2 regions of the Paenibacillus sp. FSL M8-0334 genome follow, and region 2 is predicted to be linked to the other one. Evidence: a T-box and tRNA genes for the amino acid it is inferred to sense, from the RefSeq annotation. Region 2 holds a T-box; the other holds one or more tRNA genes.
The links. A T-box is a leader RNA that pairs with one kind of tRNA and senses whether it is charged. The one in region 2 lies ahead of leuS (leucine--tRNA ligase), so its partner is inferred to be a tRNA-Leu.

Region 1 (3,407 bases), on a different contig from region 2:
CCTGCCCCAGGTAATCCATCGCACTGTATCCATAGGTCTTCTTGAACACCTCGACAAAATATTTCGGACTGAGATCCGCCAGCTCGGCCAGCTGATCCATCGACAAATCCTGATCGTAATGTTCATTCATATATTCCTTCACACGCTCCAGCGCCTGCCGCTTGTCATGCCTCGTATCCGGGCTGCTCTCGGCTATCAAGGTATACAGCAATCTCTGGAAATCGAGCTGTCCCCGCCATTTCCGGAGCGGGTCCTTGTCCTGGACATGCCGGTATACCGATCGGCAAATTTGCTGCAAACGCTCGGGTGATCCGTATGTAAACACGCCATTCTCCGGCAGAACCGCTGCGGCGTCCAGCTCCTTCCACTCGTCACTGCCCGGAAGGCTGACGAACAATCCAAAATGCAGAATGGCCACCACGGTCTGTTCCCGCTCGTGCTCCGCCAGCTGGCCGTCACCCTGTACGCCGAAAGTAGAGCCCGCCGGACAACCGTATACACATCCTTTCACCATGCGAGTCGTCTGCTCGGCCTGCAGCAGGCTTGCTTCTCCTCCAAGAAGAAGCACCAGAGCCGGATGAACCGTAAGCTGCTGATCCAGTTGAAGACAGCGCCCGTTATATATCTCCATATGCCGCAGCCGGGCCATTAGCCCGCTATCGCTCCCCAGTTCCTGCAGCACAGGATGATGCAAAGATCGGTTAGACATTATGTGAAACCTCGTTTCTTTAAATGAGAATGGTTATCATTATCATATAATTATCATACCGTTGTGAAAAAGTCCAGTGCAGCGGACCGCTTCCCCCATCCGTCCATCACAAAAAAACAGCCACAGCTCCATATCGGAACCGTGACTGCGCTTCGGTTAGGATGGAAGGCGGGTCCTTGGTATGCGAGCATCTGCTCGCGGCCTTGACTCCTCTTCCAGCCTGTTTATGCTGTTCGTTAATTACGGCGCTGACGAGAGCTTGCCTGACCGCCTTTGCGGCCCGCTTCCTCGCGGCTCATCTTGCCGTTATCGGAGTTGTCGCGGGCTTCGCCGCCCTTCTGCCCAATCTCCTGATAGAACTCGCGGTCATGAGAGCGAGAGGTCGCTTCGCCGCCTTTCTTACCGATCTCCTGATAGAACTCCTTATCATGCGAATCGGAGGTAGCTTCGCCACCTTTGCGTCCAATTTCCTGATAAAACGCTTTGTCGTGATTGTTTGCTGTTGCTTCTCCACCTAAACGGCCTGCTTCTTCCCGGCTCATCTTTCCATTGTTGTTTCCAGCCATTCTGAATCACTCCTTGTAGGTATTTGGACGTCCACGGTATCATATTAACCGCTTCGTCGAAGATGAAACAGACATGGCCAATCCCAAGCATGAAAAAAAGCCCTGCATCAATGCAGGACTTATTCCGTTTCCGTATGAATGCGGTAGAGAGGACTCGAACCTCCACGGGTATACACCCACTACCCCCTCAAGATAGCGTGTCTGCCATTCCACCACTACCGCATATTGTTGAGTACTTCTAAAAAAACTGGTGAGCCATGAAGGACTCGAACCTTCGACACCCTGATTAAAAGTCAGGTGCTCTACCAACTGAGCTAATGGCTCTCGATGATCATCATGGAGCTGCCATGTAGATGGTTCGAGAATACAAATTGCTGCTTATGCTCCGACGAACCTATGGGGTTCTCATCCCCGAAGCTTGTAATAAAAGTATGACCCGTAGGGGATTCGAACCCCTGTTACCTCCGTGAAAGGGAGGTGTCTTAACCCCTTGACCAACGGGCCATATTTATCAGTGCCGTCCGTGACGACAAGAATGAGTATAGCATAAATTCAAAAATGATGGCAAGCCCTTTTCCTCAATTTTTCGAGATTTTTTTCTGTAATCTTTCGGACATGTCAGCCAAGCCACGTTGTTTGCAGTGTCCGCTCGATGACGGCCTCCCCGTCCCTTTCCACCACATAAGCCTTTGCGTTCATTCTGGAACCGACGACGCCGTGCAGCCGTCCCTCCTTGAAGTGCAGTGCGGCTCCATCATCTGCGGCATAGCCCGCTTGAATGTCTCCTCGAAGGATCATGTCATGATAAGCCGGCCTGCGCTTGTTCTCACCGTCATAATGGGGGCAGTGGCTGCCCTTGAGTAAACCGAGTCCTTGCAGTTTATAAAGCGGGGCATTGAGCGGGTCCGTAACGCCTTCCTCAAACCAGCAGATCGAACCGGCGCTGAGCCCGCATAACACGATCCCCTGCTCATAGGCTTCCTCGAGGATCCGGTCCAGCCCCCACTCTTTCCATAACACGAGCATATTCCGGGTATTCCCGCCCCCGACGTACAGAATATCCTGCTCCAGCACATAGGATCTCAAATCGGCAAAATTCGGCTGGAACAACGACAGGTGACACGGCGTGCACGGCAAGGTTCGAAAAGCGGCATAAAACCGTTCCACATAGTTGTCCGCATCCCCGCTTGCCGTCGGTATGAAACAAATCTTCGGTGTTTCCTTCGGAACTTGGGCCAGCACATACCGGTCAAGTTGCAGATTGTCCGGCTCCATTGAAAATCCGCCTCCGCCCATGGCGATAATTTGCCTTGTCTTCATTCCGGCTCCATCCCCTTGCTTCCCAATATAGGAAAAGCCCCCGGCACATGTCCACCGGGAGCTTTCCAACAAAATATTCCAACGGAGAGAGAGGGATTCGAACCCTCGCACCGCTTACGCAGTCTAACCCCTTAGCAGAGGGTCCCCTTATAGCCACTTGGGTATCTCTCCAGAAGCTGGCTCCCCGAACAGGACTCGAACCTGTGACAACTCGATTAACAGTCGAGTGCTCTACCAACTGAGCTATCGGGGAATGTCCAAACCGAACACTTAATAATTTATCATGTCTTATTGGGGGAGTCAAGCGCTTGCAGTGTCAATCGCCCGCGACATTTCCCGCACCGATATCGGTCCGGATTCATTCTCCGCTTTCGCAGGTATTCCGTCCCGCATGCGCCGCAGCGCAGCTTGTAGCGGTACGGTTCCGGATTGCGCCCCGACGCTGTCCGTTTCGGCAGCGCCTTGCAGAAACGGCTGCCACCAACGGCCTGGAGGAGCATCTTGAAATCCGGATCCCGGTGGCGGTAGCCTCTGCCTGCGAGATGAAGATGATAGTGGCACAGTTCATGCTTGATGATTTTCTCCACCTCTTCCGGCCCGTGAATATCCAGCTGATGGGGATTGATTTCAATATGATGACTTTTCATAAAATACCGCCCGCCTGTCGTGGACAGCCTGCGGTTGAAGGTTGCTTTATGTCTAAAGGGCAGCCGAAAGCTCTCGAGCGAAATCCGCTCCACCCAAGCCTGCAGCTCCTCGTTGCTCATCTGCTTCATTGTGTACACCACGTACCCTTCTGTCCAGCGCGAGGC
Region 2 (3,407 bases):
ACGCTTCCCTGATCGGCGACAACGGAGCAACGGGCTACTTCCGCGTCGATTGGCTGACTCCCGCCGGACTTGGCACTTGGGGGGACGGGCGAACGATCATTCTCGGCACAGCAGGGTATATCGAGCTTCGCAAATATATTGATGTGGCCCGGCATCCGTATGGGGATCAGCTGTATCTCGTAAACGGCGAGGGCGAGTTCCATATGGATCTGCGGGGGAAGGTAGGTTATCCGTTTTTCGGGGAGCTTATTCTCGACTGTCTGAACCGTACGGAACACGCGATGACGCAGGAGCATGCATTTAAAGCCGGGGAGTTATGTGTACTCGCGCAAAAAGAAGCCGTGCGAATTCAATAATTGCTATATAATGAAGATCATGGAGAGCCCGCTCAGGCAAGAGGGGCAGCGGTGGTATAAGGAGGGTTGCTCATGACTTCATCATCCGATTCCGGGCGCATCTCGCTCTTCGATCCTATGGGGCAGCAGGAGCCGTTCGATTTCGGTTACCATGTGGATTCCCCGATGACCGGAGGCCAGTTTCATTCCCATTCTCTGTATGAAATCTATTATTTTCACGAAGGGCGCTGCACATATCTGATCGGGGATTCGATCTTTGTGCTGAAGCCTGGCGACCTGCTGCTGATGAACGGACTGACGCTTCATTGTCCGAAGGTTGAGCCGGGCACGCCTTACATAAGAAGCATCATCCATTTTGATCCCGCTTGGGTGTGCAGGGATATGCCCGAGTCTGTAAGAAGCGCTTTGCTTGAACCCTTTGCGTCCCTGCTTAATTACCGAATGACGCTGGAGGGAGCAAGGAAGGCGGAATTCGAGAGCATGCTGGCTGGCATGCATCGGCTTGGACTGTCGAAGAACAGGTTCGTTCGGGAGCGTATGGCGCTGAGGCTGCAAGAGATGATGTACATGATATCAGACTGGTGTCAGGGCGCGGTTCAGGACCAGGAAGCCGTTTCGGATAAGGAGCGGCATGTGCAGCATGTTATTTCATTTGTAGAGCAAAACTATATGTATGATTTGACCCTGGACCAAATCGCCAGGGAGGCGCATGTGACCAAGCATTATCTGTCCTCCCTCTTTAAAGAGATTACGGGCACGAGCGTGTTCAAATATGTATACAATCGCAGGATCAACCAGGCCAAAATTTTGCTGAGACTGAATCCCGATCTGAGCATTACGGAAGTCAGTCAGGCTGCAGGGTTCAAACATCTGGCTCACTTCAGCCGGATGTTTAAAGAGATGGTAGGCGCAACGCCGGAGCATTACCGTAAAAGCGGGGTCGACATTCATTGACTTCACCTTGCATTTTGGTTATAATAGCCACATTAAAATGATACACATGGAATGCGATGATGAGGACCAGTAATTCTGCATTGATCATCCAGAGAGCCGGCGCTTTAGGTGGAAGCCGGTTGACGATGGGAATGAAACTCACCTCGGAGCAGCGGTGTCAACCGGTGTCAGCAGCGCTAGTCTCGCTGAAGTGACCGACGAAGCATTGCCGTCTCATCCGCGCTAAGGATGCAAAAGTGAGTGAAAGGCGAAGCATGCCTTTGACTAACTAGGGTGGTACCACGGGAATCTAACCTCCCGTCCCTAGCGATCGACGCTATGGACGGGAGGTTTTTTGGTTTTAACCCTATCATCAATCTGCCATCAAGACGCTGTTGGCTAGCTTGATGATAGCGAAAGCAAGAGACCGCGTCTAGGATGCGGTCCGGTTTCAGCAACCTGCGTCGATCGGCGCAGGTTGCAATGGCACGGCGCAGGCGCGCGTGCCCGACTGTGAAGGAGGAGCAGGAAGTATGACGGATCATCAGCAATCAGGATACGGCTACCAGCCGACGCAAATCGAGCCCAAGTGGCAGAAGTATTGGGACGAGCACAAAACCTTTAAAACCGAAGAGCAATCTTCCAAACCGAAATTTTATGCACTGGATATGTTCCCGTATCCATCGGGTTCAGGCCTCCATGTAGGGCATCCCGAGGGTTATACGGCAACTGATATCGTATCCCGCTACAAGCGTATGCGCGGATACAATGTGCTTCATCCGATGGGCTGGGATGCATTCGGTTTGCCTGCCGAGCAGTATGCGATGGATACGGGCAAGCATCCGCGCGATTTCACACTGCAGAACATCGATAATTTCCGCAGACAGATTAAGTCGCTGGGCTTTTCGTATGACTGGGATCGGGAGATCAGCACCACCGACCCGGACTATTATAAATGGACCCAGTGGATTTTTATACAGCTTTACAAGCGGGGTCTTGCCTATGTGGCGGAAGTTCCGGTGAACTGGTGCGAAGCACTCGGCACGGTTCTCGCGAATGAAGAGGTCATCGACGGCAAGAGTGAACGCGGCGGCCATCCGGTTGTGCGCAAGCCGATGCGTCAGTGGATTCTGCGCATTACGGCATACGCTGATCGCCTGCTCGAGGATCTGGATGAGCTGGACTGGAGCGACAGCCTGAAGGAGATGCAGCGCAACTGGATCGGCAAGTCGACCGGTGCGGAAGTCCGGTTTGACATCGAGGGCCATGACAGCCAGCTCGAAGTATTCACGACTCGCCCGGACACCCTGTTCGGAGCGAGCTACTGCGTACTGGCTCCGGAGCATGAACTGGTCGAACGGATTACAACCGAAGAGCAGCGCGAGGCGGTTAAAGCTTACCAAGAGGTGGCTGCTCGCAAGAGCGACCTGGAGCGGACAGATCTTGCCAAGGACAAAACCGGCGTATTCACGGGCGCTTATGCCATCAATCCGGCGAACGGTGCCAGAATGCCGATCTGGATTGCTGATTATGTGCTCGCAGGCTACGGCACAGGCGCGATTATGGCCGTACCGGGCCATGATACCCGCGACTGGGAGTTTGCCAAGCAGTTTGGCCTGGACATCATTGAGGTAGTGAAGGGCGGCAATGTGGAGGAAGAGGCCTATACGGGCGATGGAGAGCATGTCAACTCCGACTTTCTGAACGGATTGAACAACGAAGCGGCCATCAACGAAATGATCGCCTGGCTGGAGAAGAACGGCAAAGGTCAGAAGAAAGTGACCTATCGCCTTCGCGACTGGCTGTTCAGCCGCCAGCGTTACTGGGGAGAGCCGATACCGATTCTCCATCTCGAAGACGGATCGATGAAGCCGGTTCCTGAGGATCAGCTTCCGCTTCTGCTTCCGGATGTCGATCAGATCAAGCCGTCCGGCACCGGTGAATCTCCGCTTGCAAACGTGACGGAATGGGTGGAGACAGTGGATCCGGAGACCGGCATGAAGGCGCGGCGCGAGACCAATACGATGCCGCAATGGGCCGGCAGCTGCTGGTACTATCTGCGATACATCGACCCGAAGAACAACGAAGAACTGTGCTCGAAGGAGAAGCAGAAGGAAT

Region 1: it has a tRNA-Leu gene. The T-box ahead of leuS (leucine--tRNA ligase) is inferred to sense a tRNA for this amino acid. The anticodon was not compared.

What each region holds. Positions count from the first base shown of each region.
Region 1 is NZ_JBBOCH010000002.1:250,387-253,793, reverse strand. Features, by position in the region: gene MKX64_RS15305 (AraC family transcriptional regulator) at 1-709, opposite strand, end outside; gene MKX64_RS15300 (KGG domain-containing protein) at 946-1,275, opposite strand; tRNA gene MKX64_RS15295 (tRNA-Leu) at 1,415-1,497, opposite strand; tRNA gene MKX64_RS15290 (tRNA-Lys) at 1,524-1,599, opposite strand; tRNA gene MKX64_RS15285 (tRNA-Glu) at 1,708-1,779, opposite strand; gene MKX64_RS15280 (Type 1 glutamine amidotransferase-like domain-containing protein) at 1,894-2,595, opposite strand; tRNA gene MKX64_RS15275 (tRNA-Ser) at 2,678-2,766, opposite strand; tRNA gene MKX64_RS15270 (tRNA-Asn) at 2,773-2,848, opposite strand; gene MKX64_RS15265 (SprT family protein) at 2,877-3,362, opposite strand.
Region 2 is NZ_JBBOCH010000001.1:452,020-455,426, reverse strand. Features, by position in the region: gene MKX64_RS02050 (Gfo/Idh/MocA family protein) at 1-356, shown strand, start outside; gene MKX64_RS02045 (AraC family transcriptional regulator) at 429-1,310, shown strand; T-box leader at 1,358-1,618, shown strand; gene leuS (leucine--tRNA ligase) at 1,823-3,407, shown strand, end outside.